Regions from separate parts of the Methylobacterium sp. 22177 genome, predicted to be linked through region 2. Evidence: predicted binding sites of a transcription regulator. Region 2 holds the regulator's gene; each other region holds the start of a gene.

Region 1 (6,137 bases), on a different contig from region 2:
GACGGCCGCCCTGGTGGCGGCGCTCAACGCGTCCGTCGCCCGGGTCGACGCCGTCGTCGAACTGATCGCCGGCATCGCCGCTCAGACGAACCTGCTCGCGCTCAACGCCACGATCGAGGCGGCGCGGGCCGGTCAGGCCGGGCGCGGCTTCGCGGTGGTCGCCACCGAGGTCAAGGAACTGGCCGCTCAGACCGGCCGCGCCACCGACGAGATCGGCCGGCAGATCGGCGAGATCCGGACCGTGACCGGTCAGGCGGTGCGGGCGATCGGCACGATCACCGGCCGGATCGGCGAGATCGACACCGTGGCCGCCGCCATCGCGGCCGCGGTGGAGCAGCAGGGGGCGGCCACGCGGGAGATCGTCCGCAACGTCGCCCAGGCCAGTGTTGGCACGCAGGAGGTGACCGGCAACATCGCCGGGGTGGCGCAGGCGGCCGACCAGACCGGGCGCGCGGCCGACCACGTGCTCACGGCCGCCACCGCGCTCACGCGTCAGTCGGAGGAACTCGCCGCGGAGGTCCACCGCTTCCTGGCGGGCGTCCGGGCCGCGTGACCCGTCTTGCCCGGCTCAATCGAACCCGCGGGTGAAGCTGAGCCGGTGATGCGCGCTGCGCCCGAGCTGCGTCAGGCCGGCGCGGTGGACGGCCGTCCCGTAGCCGACGTTCCGCTCCCAGCCGTAGCCGGGATGCCGCCGGGCGAGGCGCCGCATCAGCTGGTCCCGGAGCACCTTGGCGACGATCGAGGCGGCGGCGATCTGCGGCACGAGGTGGTCGCCGCCGATCACGGCGCGGCCGGGCAGGCCCGGCAGGGCGTCGCGCCCGTCGACCAGCACGGGCGCGGCGAGGCCGAGCCGCGCCACCGCCCGCGCCATGGCGTCGAGGGTCGCGCCGCGGATGTTGATCCGGTCGATCAGGGCGCGCGATCCCGCCGCCACCGCGACCCGCGCGTGGGCGCGGATCAGGGGCGCCAGCCGCTCCCGCACCGGCTCGGGAACGCGCTTGCTGTCGTCGAGGGCCGCGAGCAGGTCGGGCGGGATCGCCGTCGGATCGAACCAGACCGCGGCCACCACCACCGGTCCGCAGAGCGCGCCGCGCCCGACCTCGTCGCAGCCGATCGCCGCCGGATACGCGGCGGCCCGGGCGGGATCGAACGGGCCAGCGCCCGGGGCCCGGGTCCTGACGGACGCGCGCGTTCCGGCGGGCGTTCCGGCGGTCGATCCAGTGGGCGGTCCGGCGTGCGGCTTGGCGGACGATTTGGCGGACGGCATCGCGCCGTCCTGCCATCCCGCGCGGGCGCCGTCACGCGTCAGGCGGCGTCCCGGGTGCTCCGGGCACCGCCATGCGCCTCGACGATGTTGCCGAAGAACTGCCGGGCGCTCACGTCCCAGCCGCAGCGCAGCGCCTCGGCCCGGCACTCGGCGCGCGACAGGCGCAAAGCCGCCAGCGCGGCGACCCGCAGATCCGGGTCGAGCACCCCGACCCGGGTGCCGCCGACGACGTCGTTGGGGCCCGGCACCGGGAAGGCCGCCACCGGGAGGCCGCTGGCCAGCGCCTCCAGGAGCACGATGCCGAACGTGTCGGTGAGGCTCGGGAAGACGAAGACGTCGCAGGCCGCGTAGACGGCCGAGAGGTCCGCGCCGGTGCGGGTGCCGAGGAAGCGGGCCTCCGGCGCGAGCGCCTGCAGCCGCGCGCGGTCCGGCCCGTCGCCGACCACCACTTTCGTGCCGGGCAGATCGAGGCTCAGGAAGGCCGCGACGTTCTTCTCCACCGCCAGCCGCCCGACGTAGAGGAACAGCGGCCCCGGCAGGCCGGCGAGTTCCGCCGGCGCGGGCGTCCCGGGCTCGGCCGGCCGGAACCGCTCCGTGTCCACGCCCCGAGTCCAGCGCATCAGGCGGCCGAAGCCCCGCGCCGCGAGCTCGCCCTGGAGCGAGGCGGTGCTGACCATCGTCCCCCGGGCGGCGCCGTGGAACCGGCGCAGATACGCGTAGGACCACGCCTCCGGCACCGGGGCGCGGGCGGCGAGGTATTCCGGGAAGCGCGTGTGGTAGCTCGTCGTGAAGGGCAGGCCGTGCGCGAGGCAGTGCCGGCGCGCCGCGAGGCCCACCGGCCCCTCCGTGGCGATGTGCACGTGGCTCGGCCGCTCGGCCCGCCAGCGCGCCGCCACCCGCTCGCGCCCGGCATAGGCGAGGCGGATCTCGGGGTAGCCCGGCAGCGGCAGCGAGCGGAAATCCGCCACCGACAGCAGGGCCGTGGCGAAGCCGTGCTCCGGCGCGCGGCGGACCATCTGCTCGAGGGAGCGCACGACGCCGTTCACCTGGGGGTGCCACGCGTCGCTGGCGATCAGGAGCTTCACGGCGGCGCCCTCACGCCACCGCGCGCCGGCCCGGCAGGGTCTGCGGCACGATCTCGGCCGCCCGCGCCCGCAGGAGGCTCGGGTAGTGCAGCACCTCGATGCGGCCGTCGTAGTGCTCCACGAGCCCCGTGCAGGATTCCACCCAGTCGCCGGTGTTGAGGTAGCGCAGGTCGCCGATCGGCCGGTCGGCCGCGTGGTGGATGTGGCCGCAGATCACCCCGTCGGCGCCCTGGCGGCGCGCCTCCTCGGCCAGGATCGTCTCGAAGCGGCCGATGAAGCTCACGGCGTTCTTGACGCGCAGCTTCGCCCAGGCGGAGAGCGACCAGTAGGACAGGCCGAGACGCCGCCGCACCTTGTTGATCAGCGTGTTGAGCGAGAGCGCCAGCGTGTAGGCGCCGTCGCCCAGATGGGCGAGCCACGGCGAGTGGCGCACGACCATGTCGAACTGGTCGCCGTGGATGACGAGGTAGCGCTTGCCGTCGGCCGCCTCGTGGATCGCGGTCTCGGCCAGCTCGATGCCGCCGAAGCTCGTGCCCACGTAGTCGCGCAGGAACTCGTCGTGGTTGCCCGGCAGGTAGACGATCCGCGCGCCCTTGCGGACCTTGCGCAGGAGCTTCTGCACGACGTCGTTGTGCTCCTGCGGCCAGTACCAGCCCGAGCGCAGCTGCCAGCCGTCCACGATGTCGCCGACGAGGTAGATCGTGTCGGCGTCGTAGTCCTTCAGGAACGACAGCAGCAGGCCGGCCTGGCAGCCGCGCGTGCCGAGATGCAGGTCGGACAGGAACAGCGTCCGCACGCGGACCGGCATCTCCTCAACCTCGGCCACGGCACCCTCTCCCGGCGGCTTTACGGTGCCGGGATCCAGAGCGCGATCCGATCTCAGTTTGATGACGCGGGTTCGGACGGGGCGGAAAGACTTCGGTGTGCGGTGCCGCGAAGCCTCTCAACCGGAGCTCGACTTCGTTGCGTCGCACAAAAAATTTTTTTGGCAAGTTCCGGAAGTTTTTCCGGTTTTCCTTTCGAGCTTCACCGCCTCATAATACCAAGAACCGGCCGCTCGGCACGAGCACGGCCGGACCTTGACAGGAAGGCGGCGAGGACGGCCCTGGAGCCGTTGGACGGGACGGCAATTCGGAGGCGACCGGCGCGCGGGGGCGCGCCGCGACGCGAGCGGCGTGAGGCCGCCTGCCGCTCCGCGGAGACCCCCCGATCACGGCAGAGGATGGCGTTCGAGGGGGTGCGGCGCGAGCCGCTTTCGACGGCGCCGGACCGACTCCCTGAGGACGCTTGGACAACCCGGCGCGGGTTCACGCCCGCGCGCAATGGACTTTTCGGAGGAAACATCATGGCCGCAACCCGGCGCCCCGGTCGCAACCACCTCTTCATCCCGGGCCCCACCAACATCCCGGAGCGCGTCCTGCGCGCCATGCACGTGCCGTCCGAGGATCACCGGTCGCCGAGCTTCCCCGAGCTGGTGAAGCCGCTGCTGCAGGACTCCAAGATGGTGTTCGGTTCGACCAACGGGACGGTCATCCTGTTCCCGTCCTCGGGCACCGGCATCTGGGAATCGGCCCTGTCCAACACCCTCTGCCGCGGCGACAAGGTGCTCACCGCCCGCTACGGCCAGTTCAGCCACCTCTGGGTCGACATGGCCCAGCGCCTCGGCCTCGACGTGATCGTCCAGGAGGAGGAGTGGGGCGCGGGCGCCGACCCGCAGAAGATCGAGGAGGCGCTGCGCGCCGACAAGGACCACGCCATCAAGGCCGTGATGGTCGTCCACAACGAGACCGCCACGGGCGTCACCAGCGATATCGGCGCGGTGCGCAAGGCGATCGACGCCGCCGGCCACCCGGCGCTGCTGTTCGTGGACGGCATCTCGTCGATCGGCTCGCTGCCGTTCAAGATGGACGAGTGGGGCGTCGACTGCGCCATCGCGGGCTCGCAGAAGGGCTTCATGCTCCCGGCCGGCCTCGGCCTGATCTGCATCAGCCCGAAGGCGCTCAAGATCGCCGAGGGCGGCACCGGCCGCAACGACCGGCTCGGCCACGCCTACTTCGCCTGGAAGGACCAGCTGGCCGCCAACGCCACCGGCTACTTCCCCTACACCCCCGTCCTGCCGCTGCTCTACGGCCTGCGCGAGGCGCTGGCGATCGTGAAGGAGGAGGGGCTGGAGAACGTCTACCACCGCCATCACGTGCTCGCCGAGGCGACCCGTCAGGCCGTGGCGGCCTGGGGCCTCAAGCCCTGCGCCAAGGAGCCCAAGTGGAACTCCGACACGGTCACGGCGATCGTGGTGCCGGAAGGTGCCGACGCCGCCAAGGTGATCACCCACGCCTACGAGCGCTACAACCTGTCGCTCGGTGCCGGCCTGTCGAAAGTCGCCGGCAAGGTGTTCCGCATCGGCCACCTCGGCGACCTGAACGAGCTGTCGCTGCTGGGCGCCATCGCGGGCGCCGAGATGGCCATGCTCGATTGCGGCATCAAGGTCACGCCGGGCTCGGGCGTCGCCGCCGCCTCCAGCTACCTGCGCGAGAATCCGCTGCATAAGGCGTGAACTGCGCACGCGATCGGGGCGGGACCGGGTTGCCGGGCCCGCCCCGACGCGCAAGTAAGAACAAGACTATCGAGGAAACCGCCCGTCGTTCGAGAGGGGTCCTATGACCAAGAAGATCGTGTTCCTGGATCGTGAGTCCCTCGATGCCAGGGTCCGACCGTTCAACTTCCCCCACGAATACGTCGAGCACGAGTCGACCTGGACGCCGGAAGAGATCGTCTCGCGGCTCCAGGGGGCGGAGATCGCGCTGATCAACAAGGTCCCGATGCGGGCCGAGACGCTGAAGCAGCTCCCCGACCTGAAGCTGATCGCGGTCGCCGCCACCGGCACCGACGTGGTCGACAAGGCCCAGGCCAAGGCCCAGGGGGTCACGGTCGTCAACATCCGCAACTACGCGTTCAACACCGTGCCGGAGCACGTGGTCGGGCTGATGTTCGCCCTGCGGCGGGCGATCGTGCCCTACGCCAACTCGGTGCGGCGCGGCGACTGGGCGAAGTCCAAGCAGTTCTGCTACTTCGATTACCCGATCTACGACATCGCCGGCTCGACCCTCGGCATCGTCGGCTACGGGGCGCTGGGCAAGTCGATCGCCAAGCGCGCCGAGGCGCTCGGCATGAAGGTCATCGCCTACGACGTGTTCCCGCAGGACGGGCTCGTGGATTTCGAGACGATCCTCACCCAGTCCGACGTGATCACGCTGCACGTGCCGCTGACCCCGGACACCAAGGGGATGATCGGCGCCGCCGAGCTCAAGAAGATGAAGAAGAGCGCCATCCTCATCAACACGGCCCGGGGCGGGCTGGTGGACGAGGCGGCCCTGCTCGAAGCGCTCAAGGACGGCACCATCGCGGGCGCCGGCTTCGACGTGGTGGCGCAGGAGCCGCCCAAGGACGGCAACATCCTGTGCGAGGCCGACCTGCCGAACCTGATCGTCACGCCGCACGTCGCCTGGGCGAGCAAGGAGGCGATGCAGATCCTGGCCGACCAGCTCGTCGACAACGTCGAGGCGTTCGTGGCGGGCAAGCCGCAGAACGTGGTCGAGAGCTGAGGGCGGCGCGCAGCGCGCCATCATTCCGGGGCGCCGCGGGCGGGCTCGGAACCCAGTGTCGCCGACGGTGTCGGCAGAGAACCACCTGAGCGTCTCGATTCCGGGTCCCGCCTCGCGGACCCGGAATGACGGGGTGGAGTGTTCACGTCGATGATGCCCACCCTGGGCCGAGGTAGAGAATGA
Region 2 (6,137 bases):
AGGAGCACGCGCGATGGTTTCCTCCAGCACGATCGCCCCGGCCGCCCAGCGCCGCCCCGGCCGCGTCCGCCAGGGACGCCGCGTCGCCGACCGGGCCCTGCGCGTCGCCTGCACCGCCGCGACGGTGGTGGGCGCCCTGGTCCTCGGCTCGATCCTGGTGATGCTGATCGTCCAGGGCGTGCGCGGCTTCACGCCCACCCTGTTCACCAACCCGACCCCGGGCCCGGGCTCCGAGGGCGGCGGCATCGCCAACGCGATCCTGGGCAGCCTCGTGCTGACCGGGATCGGCATCCTGATCGCCACACCGGTCGGCGTCATGGCCGGGACCTTCCTCGCCGAGTACGGGCGCGGCTCGAAGCTGGCGGCCCTGATCCGCTTCCTCAACGACGTCCTGCTCTCGGCGCCGTCGATCCTGATCGGCCTGTTCGTCTACACGCTGATGGTGCGGCCGATGGGCACCTACTCGGGCTGGGCCGGCGGCGTGGCCCTGGCGATCATCGCCGTGCCGGTGATCGTGCGCACCACCGAGGACATGCTGCGCCTCGTCCCCGGAACCCTGCGGGAGGCCGGCGCGGCGCTCGGCGCGCCGCCCTCGACGGTGATCATGAGCGTGACCTGGCGGGCGGCCTCGGCCGGCATCGTCACCGGCATCATCCTGGCGCTCGCCCGCATCGCCGGCGAGACCGCGCCGCTGCTGTTCACCGCGCTCAACAACAATTCCTGGTTCTCGGCCAACCTGATGGGCGGCGTCGCGAACCTGCCGGTGATGATCTACCAGTTCGCCCTCTCGCCCTACCCGAACTGGCAGGGCCTCGCCTGGGCGGGCGCGCTCCTGATCACCGCGACCATCCTGGCGCTGTCGATCATCGCGCGCCTCGTGATCAAGCCGCAGGCCTCGCGCTGAGCCCCCTTTCGAGGACACGACGATGAACGCCGCCTCCGCGATCCCGACGGTCGAGCTGAACCGCAACCGCGCCGAAGAGGGCGGCCCCGTGCGGATCGCCGTCAAGGACCTGAACTTCTACTACGGCAGCTTCCACGGGCTGAAGGACGTCAACCTCAACTTCCACGACCGGCAGGTGACGGCGCTGATCGGCCCCTCCGGCTGCGGCAAGTCCACCCTGCTGCGCTGCTTCAACCGGATCTACAGCCTCTACCCGGAGCAGCGCGCGGAGGGCGAGATCCTGCTCGACGGCGAGAACATCCTCAGCCCCTCCGTCGACCTGAACGAGCTGCGCTCGCGCATCGGCATGGTGTTCCAGAAGCCGACGCCGTTCCCGATGTCGATCTACGACAACGTGGCCTTCGGCCTGCGCCTCTACGAGAAGCTGCCGAAATCCGAGCTCGACGGCCGGATCGAGGAATCCCTGCGCAAGGCCGCCCTCTGGGACGAGGTGAAGGACAAGCTCCGGCAGCCGGGGACCGGCCTGTCGGGCGGCCAGCAGCAGCGCCTGTGCATCGCCCGGACGGTGGCGCAGCGTCCGGAGGTGATCCTGTTCGACGAGCCGACCTCGGCCCTCGACCCGATCTCCACCGGCCGCATCGAGGAGCTGATCGAGCAGCTGCGCGACGAGTTCACCATCGTGATCGTCACCCACAACATGCAGCAGGCGGCGCGCATCTCGCAGTTCACCGCCTTCATGTATCTGGGGCAGCTCGTCGAGTTCGGTCCGACCAACCGGATGTTCATGAATCCGACGGAGCGCCGCACGCAGGACTACATCACCGGCCGCTTCGGCTAGTCTGCCGGGCCGCTCCGGTCCCGGGACCGCCGCTCGCGTCTCCGGCGCGTCGGCGGATCCGCAAACCTCCCGGAGTGCCGTCCCCGGGACCCCATCGAAGGATCCGCCATGCCCGGCCATATCGTCACCTCCTACGACACCGACCTGGAGAACCTGCGTCGCTCGATCTCGGAGATGGGCGGCGTCGCCGAGAAGATGACCGCGGAGGCGACCGATGCCCTCGTGCGCCGGGACGACACGCTCGCCCAGGCGGTGATCCTCGCCGACAAGCGCCTCGACGCACTGCAGCGGGACATCGAGGAGCGCGCCGTGCTGCTGATCGCCCGGCGCCAGCCGCTGGCGATCGACCTGCGCGAGACCATCTCGGCGATCCGCGTCTCCGGCGATCTCGAGCGGATCGGCGACCTCGCCAAGAACGTCGCCAAGCGCGTGGTGGCGATCTCCGACCAGGCGCCGGCCCAGAAGATCGTGCTCGGCGTGCGCCACATGAGCGACCTCGCCGAGGGCCAGCTCAAGGACGTGCTCGACGCCTACGCGAGCCGCGACGTCCAGGCGGCCCACGACGTCTGGGAGCGCGACGGTGAGATCGACGCCCTGTACAATTCCCTGTTCCGCGAGCTCCTGACCTACATGATGGAGGACCCGCGCAACATCTCGTTCTGCACGCATCTGCTGTTCTGCGCCAAGAACGTCGAGCGCATCGGCGACCACACCACCAACATCGCCGAGACGATCCACTACCTCGCCACGGGGGAGACCCTGGCGGGCGACCGGCCGAAGAACGACGCGTCGAACTACGCGACGGTGGACGGACTCCAGGCGCCGTGAGCCCCCGACCCCGGCCTTCCTGCGGGCATGGCCGGGGCCAGTAACCGTGCAGGTTGAGGCCGGGCGGCGCCTCCTGCACCATCCGCGGGACCGCCGGTAGAACGAGTCGTCGAACGTGAGCATGCAAGTCCTGATCGTCGAGGACGAGGAGGCGCTGACCACGCTGCTGCGCTACAACCTGGAGGCCGAGGGCTTCCTGGTGGATTCGGCGGCGCGCGGCGACGACGCCGAGCTGCTCCTGGCGGAGCGGATCCCGGACCTCGTCCTGCTCGACTGGATGCTGCCCGGCCTCTCCGGGATCGAGCTGTGCCGCCGGATCCGGGCGCGCCGGGAGACCGAGCGCCTGCCGGTGATCATGCTCACCGCCCGGGGCGAGGAGGGCGACCGCGTCCGCGGTCTCGGCACGGGCGCCGACGACTACATCGTCAAGCCGTTCTCGGTGCCTGAACTGCTCGCCCGGATCCGCGCGCTGCTGCGCCGGGCCAAGCCCGCCCACGTCTCGGACCGGCTGGCGGCGGGCGATTTGGAGCTCGACCGCACCGGCCACCGCGTCCGTCGCGGCGGCGAGGAGCTGCATCTGGGCCCGACAGAGTTCCGGCTGCTGGAATTCCTGATGCTCGCGCCGGGCCGGGTCTTCTCCCGCGAGCAGCTCCTCGACGGGGTCTGGGGCCACGACGTCTACATCGACGAGCGCACGGTGGACGTGCATGTCGGGCGGCTGCGCAAGGCGCTGAACGGCCCGCGCCAAGCCGACCCGATCCGCACGGTCCGCGGCTCGGGCTACGCCTTCGACGAGACCTTCTCGCTCGAGGCCTGAGGAGGCCCCATGGACTGCCGGAGCGACAGATCGCTCCGGCGCGCCGTCTCTGCTCAGGCGCCCGAGACCGCGGACGGGTTCAGCGCGCCAGCGCCGCGCTCCGTCCCGCGGCGGCCGGCACCGCCTCCAGCGCCGCCAGGACCGTCCCCTCGGTCAGGATCTGCGGGAGCACCTGGGGCTCCCCCGTCCCGGTGTAGAGCAGGTAGAGCGGGACGCCGCTGCGCCCGTGCTTCTCCAGCAGGCGGGTGATCTCGGGGTTCTGGTTGGTCCAGTCGCCCTTCATGTAGGTCACGCCGCGCTCGGCCATCGCGGCCCGCACCGCCCGGGTGTTGAGCGAGGTCGCCTCGTTGACCGCGCAGGTGATGCACCAGGCGGCGGTCATGTCGACGAAGACGGGGCGGTGCGCGTCGAGAAGGGCGTCGAGGCGCGCCTGCGTGAACGGCTCGACCCCGTCGGCGGCAGCCTGCGCCGCCGGCGCGGCGCTGCTCCGGGGCAGGGTGACGGCGAGGGAGGCGACCGCGATCAGCGCCAGCACCGCGGCGGCCTGCGCGATCCGACCCGTCCGCGGCGCGGCGGCGCGGCCGTGCTCCCAGGCCCAGGCGGCGAAGCCCACGAGCACGAGGCCGATCAGCGCCGCCAGCTGCCCGCGCGGGTCGACCTGCTGCGCCAGCACCCAGATCAGCCACGCGACGGTGGCGTAGACCGGGAAGGCCAGCACCTGCTTGAGGGTCTCCATCCAGGCGCCCGGCCGCGGCAGTGCCCGCAGGGCCGGCGGCCAGAGGGTCAGGAGCAGGAAGGGCAGGGCGAGGCCGAGGCCGAGGCTGGCGAAGACGGCGAGCGCCACGCCGGCGCTCTGGGTCAGCGCGAAGCCCACCGCCGAGCCCATGAACGGCGCCGTGCAGGGCGTCGCCACCAGGGTGGCGAGCACGCCCGTGAAGAACGAGCCGCTCAGGCCGGCGCGCCGGGTGAGGCCGTCTCCGAGGCCGGCGAGCCGCCCGCCGACATGGACCGCGCCGGAGAGGCTCAGGCCCATCGCGAACAGCAGGTAGGCGAGCCCCGCGACCACGGCGGGCGATTGCAGCTGGAACCCCCAGCCGATCGCGGCCCCGCCGCTCTTCAGGCCGATCAGCGCAGCGGCGAGCGCCAGGAAGCTCGCCAGGACGCCGGCCGTGTAGGCGAGGCCGTGGAGCCGCAGCCGGGCCGGCCCCTCGCCCGCGTGCCGCACGAGGCTCAGGACCTTGATCGAGAGGACCGGGAAAACGCAGGGCATCAGGTTGAGGATCAGGCCGCCGAGGAAGGCGAAGGCCGCGGCGGTCGCGAGGGTCAGCGCGTCGAAGTCGGAGGTTGCCGGCCCGGTCGCGCCCGGGTTCGGCGCGGTCGGGGCCGGCGCCGCGGCGGCCGGGAGCACCGGCTCGTCGCCGTACGCGAAGGCGAGCCGGCGGGTCCCGGCGGCGTCGACCTCGTCGACCGTCAGGACGCCGGGCAGCGCGGTGGGCACCGGATCGGTCGGGCTGCTCCGCGCGAGGGTCAGGTGCAGGCCGGTCTCGTCGACGGTCATCACCTGGGCGGCGGCGTTGTCGATCGCGGTCTCGGCGTAGGGAAAGTACGCGGCGTTGCGGACCGCCTCGGGCTTGAGACCGGTCGCGGCGAAATCGAGGCGCAGGGTGTCGCCCTGGCTCGACAGGCGCAGGGGCCAGAGCGCCGGCACGGGCAGGGCGGCGCGCGCGCGCGCGAACAGCGCGGCGCTGGCCGGGTCCGGCTCGGCCTTGCCCACGGGCATCGTCAGGGCGAGGTCGGCCGAGCCGGGGACGCACTCGGTCTCGCAGACGAGGTAGGTCAGTTTCGCCTGGATCCGCACCGGGTCCGCCGGGTCGAGGCTCGGCGGCGGCGTCACCGGCACGAGGAGCGTGACCTCGCCCTCGTAGCCGTAGTTCATGAGGGTCGCGATCGGGATGCGCTCCGGCGCCGGCCACCGGATCGCGCCGGCGTTGAAGCCGGCCGGCAGGGTCCAGGTCACCTCCGGGGGCAGGCCGGAATCGCCCGGATTGCGCCAGTAGACGTGCCAGCCGGGCTTGATCTGCATCCGCACGGCCAGCGTGAAGGGCTGCGCGCCGGCGACCGCGGCGGGCTCGGCCACGAGGCTCGCGCGCACGAGGTCCGCGGGCGTGCGGAAGCCCTGCGGAAACCCCTGCGCCGCGGCGGCCGAGAGGCTCGCGGCGAGGGCCAGGATCAGGATGGCGAGGCGGCGGATCATGCTGTCCCTTCGCGCGCGGGGCGGTCGCGGTTTCACGCGCGGCGTCTCTCGCCCGGCGCGGGCGTTTCCGTGGCGCCGGGTCTTACCATGGACCGCGTCCGGGGTCGCGTCCGGGGTCCCGTGCGGCCGGCTCACCCCTCCAGCGGCGCCGTCGCCCGCTCCAGCCAGTCGCGCGCGGCGGTGTCGAGCCCGGGCGCCAGGGTCTCGCGCACCCGGGCATGGTAGGCGTCGATCCAGGCCCGCTCCCCGGGTTCGAGCAGGTCCGGCCGGATCAGCCGGCGGTCGTAGGGGGCGAGCGTCAGCGTCTCGAAGCCGAGCATCGGGCGCTCGCCGCCCGCGATCGCGCGGGATTCGACCAGGACGAGGTTCTCGATCCGGATGCCGTAGGCGCCGCGGGCGTAGTAGCCCGGCTCGTTTGACAGGATCATACCGGGCTCCAGCGCCACCGTGCCGGTCTTGGCGATCCGCTGCGGCCCCTCGTGCACCGACAGGAAGG
Region 3 (6,137 bases), on a different contig from region 2:
CTTCCATCCGACCATGGTGCCGAGACCCAGGGCCAGGGCGACGCAGACCTTCACCCAATCGGGAATGTAGCGGGTCCCTGCGTTGAGCAGTTCGGTGTAGCTCTTGAGGGTCTTCGTCTCCGTTTCTGAGAAAGCTGCGCCGGTCTTCGGCAGCAACCGGATTGCATCGGACGCGAGATACATGTCGTTGCGCACGTTCGAGGTCGCCCCGGCTGGGACCTGCTGAAGCGAGCCGTAGTTCTTCACCGATGTCGCGATGTCGGTCGAGAGCGCGGCCAGTGCGCCGTAGACCTCAGGCCGATTGAGGTCTTTGGCCTTCAACGCGTCGGCGACGGTTTTGCGGGCTTGAGACGCGTCGGGGCGCGGTTTACCGCCAGCGTGTCCTGCAAACACCGTGCTGGCGGCCTGCGAGGTTTGCACGAATGCCGGGGTCGCATCGGAGTTCATGGTTCGGTTCAGCGCGTAGGCAGTGGGGGCAGCGCCGATCAGGATCAGCATGATCAAGCCCATGCCCTTCTGCCCGTCATTGCCGCCGTGGAAGAACGAGACCAGCGTGCAGGTGAGGATCAACAGGCCGCGGATCCATAGGGGCGGCGGCGCCTCGCCCTTGGGCGCCTCATAGAGATCTTTGCGGCGCACCGCGAATTTCAGGGCGAGCAGCAGCAGGGCGGCCGCCACGAAGCCGCAGACCGGGGAGAACAGCAGCGCCTTGAAGACGTTGAGCGCCTGCGCCCAGTCGACGCCCGAGGTACCGTCCTGGCCCCCCATCAACTGGTTGGCGAGGCCGACGCCGAGCACCGAGCCAATCAGCGCGTGGGACGAGGAGTTCGGCAGACCCATGGCCCAGGTGCCAAGGTTCCACAGGATCGCCGCGATTAGCAGCGCGAAAATCATCGCGTAGCCCGCCCCCGAGCCGACCTGCAGGATCAGCTCGACCGGCAGCAGCGTGACGATCGCGTAGGCCACGGCGCCCGAGGACAGCAGCACGCCGAGAAAGTTGAAGGCACCGGACCAGATCACCGCAACCAGCGGCGGCATCGAGTGGGTGTAGATCACTGTGGCGACCGCGTTGGCGGTGTCGTGGAAGCCGTTCACGAACTCGAAGCCGAGCGCGATCAGCAGCGCGAGCCCGAGAAGCACGAAGGCGCCGACAGCTAGGGGTTCCTGGTGCACGGCGTTCATGTCCGCGACGAGGCTCACCACCGCGTAGCCGAGCCCAGCCACCAGGACGAGGAGGAAGGCAATGATGCCGCCCGGGTGCATTCCGCGGTCGAGCTTGGGCTTTCCGCTTGGCGCTTGTCCTATAGAACTCGTTGGAGTCAGAATAGCGTCGGACATAGGCGCCTCGGTGAATTCTACGGTTCGCCTGCGGCGTAGATTGGCTCCATGACACTTAGGTGACGTCGAGACGATTTTATCGAATTTCTTGAGCCGCTCGCGGGTGCTTTAGTGAAAGCCGCTTTGGCAAATTCAGAAGATCGGCATTTTTATCAACAATGTCGGATCTTCGATGGCGATATGCTGAATAAGTGCGATGTATATATGGTATAAAAGATAGTTTTTGTGCCGCATGCGAAGATTGATGCAATATCGATCTTGATTCTGCGTGACTAACGCATGAACTAATCCAAAAATCCAAAACGGAAAGGTGCAAAGGCAACGAGATCTGGCGTCGCTTCGCGGGCTTGTCATGGAAGTGTGCTCACGGTGGCCGATCGACGCCCTATCGAGGTTCGCAGACGATGCCTGACGAGAATTTTGCTCAAGCTGCCGCGCTCGACGCCATCCGGCGCGAGCTGGCCGACAGCTACGATGAGGAGCTGGAGCTGGGACTCGAAGACGAGCGTCTGGACCGCCTCGCGGAAAATTCGGAGTTTGGGCACCCGGACCGGCTCGACCGTAAGGTCTACTTCCGCGAGCTATTGCGCCTGCAGCATGAGCTCGTCCGCCTGCAGGATTGGGTGCAAGATCGCAAGCTGCGGGTTGTGGTTCTATTCGAAGGCCGCGACTCGGCTGGGAAGGGCGGCGTGATCAAGCGGATCACCCAGCGCCTCAACCCCCGCGTCTGCCGCGTCGCCGCCTTGCCCGCCCCGAGCGAGCGCGAGCGGACGCAATGGTATTTCCAGCGCTACGTCTCCCATCTGCCCGCCGGCGGCGAGATCGTGCTGTTCGACCGCTCCTGGTACAACCGCGCTGGCGTCGAGCGGGTCATGGGCTTCTGCACCGAGGCGGAGGTCGAGGAGTTCTTCCGGTCGGTCCCCGAGTTCGAGCGCATGCTCGTGCGCTCCGGCATCGTCCTGGTAAAATACTGGTTCTCGATCACCGATGCCGAGCAGGAATTCCGCTTCCGGATGCGGATCCAGGATCCGCTTAAACAGTGGAAGCTCTCGCCGATGGACGTCGAGTCGCGTCGGCTCTGGGAAGGCTACACCAGGGCCAAGGAGGACATGCTGGCGCGGACCCATATCCCCGAGGCGCCCTGGTGGGTGGTTGAGGCGGTCGACAAGAGGCGAGCCCGCCTGAACTGTATCAGCCACTTATTGGCCCAGATCCCTTACGACACGGTGGAACACCCGCCCGTCCGGCTACCCGACCGAGTGCGGAACGCGGATTATGTTCGCGGTCCGGTTCCGGCCGAGATGTACGTACCGGCTGTATACTGAACGAGAGCGGCTGATCCAGTCTCTTCAGATATCGGTCGCGGTGAGGACTGATCGAAGCGCGTTTTGGCCGGACGCGGACAGAGCGTCTATCGGGCAGCTGCAGCAGAGGTGTCCTCGTCTGGTGGGTGCAAAGTCGGCGGCCATTCGGCGAGGTACGGCAAGCGTGGCCGTTAGATCATGCGGTCAGAGGCGGAGTTGCTCTCGATCTCATACGCATCTCACCGACGGGGCGAGCGGCGGCTTCGTGATGTCGGACTCAACAGGTTGTCGGACACCATGCCAGTGCTCTCGAACTCGGCCATGGTGTTGATGAGGTCGGTTACAGAGATGTCGAGGCGGACTCCGGTCTTCAGGCGAAGCACCGCATCAGGTTCAAGCCAGATCGGTAACAGGCCCGCAGGGTTACCATGTATCGATCCACGAGCGGTCAGGGCGCCGTCCCATTCGCGCTCGACAACCACTCGGTAGCGGACTCGAACCGGCTTACACTCTGCCGCGGACACGATCCCGTGCCCTGTCAGAATCTTCTCCTCACCTTCGCCGAGCATACGCAGGCTGAAACCATCCGGACCAAACAGCAAGTCGTTTTGCCACTTGAGCCCGACGGCAAGCAATTCCAGCGCCTGCCGTCGAGACGGGATGGAGGACGTCGTGTAAGCCTTCTCAGGCCGGCTCAGCGTCGTCCTGTGCTGAAGATGGTGGCTGGGACCGACAGCTCAGGCAGCCAGCCGATCCAGCATCGCGCCTTTAGCTAACCGTGAGTTGCGGTAGCGTGCATCTGTCGTGACTTCTCGCCCGACCCAGCGCGGCAGCGCCACGTACTGATCCTCGCGCGCCATCTCGATCTCGGCCAGGATCAACCCGCCGAGGGCCCCTTCGAAGACGTCCACGTCCCAGCTCGCCCCGGCGTGGTCGACCCGGTAGCGGGTCTTATGGACGCGCTGCCCTGGCGGCACGTCGGCGAGCAACTCCTCCCCCATCTGCAAGGGCACCTCGCACTCGATTTCTTCGCGAGTGGCGCCGCTCTTCGGCCCTTTCCATGTCAGGAATGCCCGGTCACCCGCGCGCCGAACCCGGAGGGTGTTGCAGGCGTCGGTGTAGAGGTAGCCCTGTACCAGGAGAGTGCCCGACCGGCAGAGCGGCAGCACGGCGGGCGTGGCGAGGAACTTACGCTCGATCTCAAGGGCCATACGGGAGAGGGCTCACGCCGTTGCGGTGGCGTGTCCTCTAACTCATGTATGGCCGGACTCGGCAGAAGGCTGGTGCAGGTCCCCCATAGCGCCCTGCGCATGGCTGACGATGGCCCCGATACAAAGGAGTAGTGATGGCCAGAATCGAGGAATTGGCTGCAACGTTGCAGGGCTTGGCCGCGCCGGGGATCAAGCGAAAGGAGCTGGTCGCGGCTGTTCGCGAGAAGCACCCGAAGGCGTCCAAGAAGGACATCGTCCGAGCCGCCTTCTACGCTCTGACGAGCGCCGTCGATGGCGACCTGGAGCGTGCGCAGCGCCTCCACACCTTCGCGCTGCACGAGCGCACCGCTGAGGACGAAGAGCCCCTGCCGGTGAAGCGCCGCAAGAGGGACAGACGCAAGGACGCGCAGCGAAACCAGCAGCCGACGCACTGAGCGACAGAACCGGCCGGTAAAGTCATCTGATCGTCGTGGCGCAGGGATAACGAGCTCGCCTCGCCGCTTCACCGGCTCGCCGGGAGCAGATCATGCCCAGACACTACTGCCTCGACCCGCACGACCCCTATGCTGAGCACGAGGTTCTGGTCGAGTTCGAGATCACCGCCCGTGGCTTGCGCCTCATCGCAGCTATCGAAGCTGGTGGCGAGGACATCCTGACCGATTTGACCGAGACTCAATGTGAGGACCTCTGACGCGAGCTTCTGGCTGCGTGTCAGGTCCCGCCCGTCGATTGCCAGTTACCAAGCGGTCAGGCGATACACTCGCGTTGAGGACAAGCCTGCGTAGATATGATGAGTGAAGCTCAACATTCGTCGCCCTTCACGTTCGACCTCGTTCCATCGCAGTGCGAGGCAAGCGGCTAGCAATGGGCGATCAGGAAGCAGGGAAAACTGGTCCAGCGCTCCGACAACCCGGCCTTGACCGAGGTCAAGGTACGCCTTCAGTCGCAGGCCATGATTAAACGTCTCAGAGTCGTTCAAGTGAACTGGTAGCCGATGCAGATTCGCAGGTGCACAGGGCGGTGAAAGGCCCGCCGCGGCGAGGCCGGGCGGATTGAGTTACGGCACGGCGCCGGGGAGACTCGCCGCGAATGGCGGTGCTAACATCACGGGTGCAGCAGCCCGATTACGCATGCCGTACCCCGACAAGGGCCGATCATAGGCGGCAACGTCCGCTTGTGGGCTGTTGTCAAAACCATCTGAATGACCGGGATGGGCGCGTCACTTCATTAGTGACGTGGGAACAAGGGTCTTCTCTCGGGCGCTGCACAGTCGCCTGTGAACGACTGTGTTGGGTCAAAAGCCGTAGAACCGCTGTGGGTGGTTTGCCGCCCGGCCGCTTTTGGGCGGCGATACTGTAGAGTCAGACATTGCTGACTGGCTCCAACTTCTTCCGCAGAGCGGTCGGACGGCGCACCATCCGACCGAAGACTCCGTCCCAGCCACAAGGGCGAGCGCAAGGCGGTCAGGCAGCCGCTGCTGCAAGCACACCCCGAAGCTGCTCATCCAGGGCCGCCGCGACGGCGTCGACCTCCATGTTCCCGAACTGGCCGAAAGTGCTTTTCGGGCGGTCGTATTCGAACGCGACGACGCCCTCTATATCCTCTCGAAGGAGCACCCGGATCGGCGCGTACAGGGCGGCTGAAACATCGTGCCGGGTCATCGATGCGGCCGTCAGCGGGTTGCCGATGTCGTACTGAATGGCCTTGCGGCTCAACCCGGCGGTGAGAAGCACGTCGCCGTGGTCCCGGGAGCCGAAGATCGAGAGCGGCGCCTGCCGTTCGAGAAGCGCGCGCGCATCGTCCACCTTTCTGGCCTTCAGAAGCTTGGCGTAATCGAGGTCGATGGCGGGCACCGAAGCCTCCAAGGCGGATCGAACCACCTCGAAAGACTTTGTCGAGGAGAGAGTGACGTGCTCAACGGTGATCGTGGTCGAGGTGAGCTGGCTGGTCATGGTTTCAACTCCGCTTTTCATGAGGTGAACGGCCCGCCATGCGGACCGCGGCGGCTCGTGCTGACTGGTCCGAGGGCGCGATCAGTTCATCGCCTCAAGCGCCCCGAGCTTGACCGTGCCCGTGGCGGCCTCGACCGTGACGGGCGCGTCGGGCAGCCACCGGACGACGCCCGCGGTCGCGAAACCGCCCTGCTTGAGCACCTGCGTCGCATTCGTCGCGATGTTCCGGTTCCGGTAGGCGACGGTGATGGTGGCGGGTGCCTTGAAGGGCTTGGCGGAGGCGATGGCCGGCCGAGCCTGCTGCCAGCGCGTGAGGGCCGGCACGAGGAGAC

The links. Region 2 encodes PhoB, which activates phosphate uptake and scavenging genes when phosphate is short. Its sites were predicted from a motif close to TGTCATNNANCTGTCAT; they were not measured.
Region 1: ACTJK8_RS18780 (UDP-2,3-diacylglucosamine diphosphatase) is a predicted target of PhoB. The motif match lies at 3,229-3,245, and genes of this name have one in related genera.
Region 3: ppk2 (polyphosphate kinase 2) is a predicted target of PhoB. The motif match lies at 1,687-1,703, and genes of this name have one in related genera.

What each region holds. Positions count from the first base shown of each region.
Region 1 covers NZ_JBQEPK010000021.1:19,415-25,551, reverse strand. The annotation lists gene ACTJK8_RS18795 (methyl-accepting chemotaxis protein) at 1-553, shown strand, start outside; gene ACTJK8_RS18790 (ribonuclease HII) at 569-1,267, opposite strand; gene ACTJK8_RS18785 (glycosyltransferase family 4 protein) at 1,306-2,352, opposite strand; gene ACTJK8_RS18780 (UDP-2,3-diacylglucosamine diphosphatase) at 2,363-3,178, opposite strand; gene ACTJK8_RS18775 (aminotransferase class V-fold PLP-dependent enzyme) at 3,698-4,906, shown strand; gene ACTJK8_RS18770 (D-2-hydroxyacid dehydrogenase) at 5,010-5,954, shown strand; gene ACTJK8_RS18765 (NADP-dependent methylenetetrahydromethanopterin/methylenetetrahydrofolate dehydrogenase) at 6,134-6,137, shown strand, end outside.
Region 2 covers NZ_JBQEPK010000002.1:64,572-70,708, forward strand. The annotation lists gene pstC (phosphate ABC transporter permease subunit PstC) at 1-1, shown strand, start outside; gene pstA (phosphate ABC transporter permease PstA) at 14-904, shown strand; gene pstB (phosphate ABC transporter ATP-binding protein PstB) at 927-1,742, shown strand; gene phoU (phosphate signaling complex protein PhoU) at 1,851-2,570, shown strand; gene phoB (phosphate regulon transcriptional regulator PhoB) at 2,692-3,387, shown strand; gene ACTJK8_RS02665 (protein-disulfide reductase DsbD family protein) at 3,467-5,641, opposite strand; gene ACTJK8_RS02670 (aminopeptidase P family protein) at 5,773-6,137, opposite strand, start outside.
Region 3 covers NZ_JBQEPK010000085.1:3,930-10,066, reverse strand. The annotation lists partial or broken gene ACTJK8_RS31530 (inorganic phosphate transporter) at 1-1,338, opposite strand, end outside; gene ppk2 (polyphosphate kinase 2) at 1,743-2,663, shown strand; gene ACTJK8_RS31520 (hypothetical protein) at 2,882-3,277, opposite strand; gene ACTJK8_RS31515 (CYTH domain-containing protein) at 3,380-3,853, opposite strand; gene ACTJK8_RS31510 (hypothetical protein) at 3,988-4,287, shown strand; gene ACTJK8_RS31505 (hypothetical protein) at 4,380-4,544, shown strand; gene ACTJK8_RS31500 (DUF302 domain-containing protein) at 5,317-5,805, opposite strand; gene ACTJK8_RS31495 (hypothetical protein) at 5,887-6,137, opposite strand, start outside.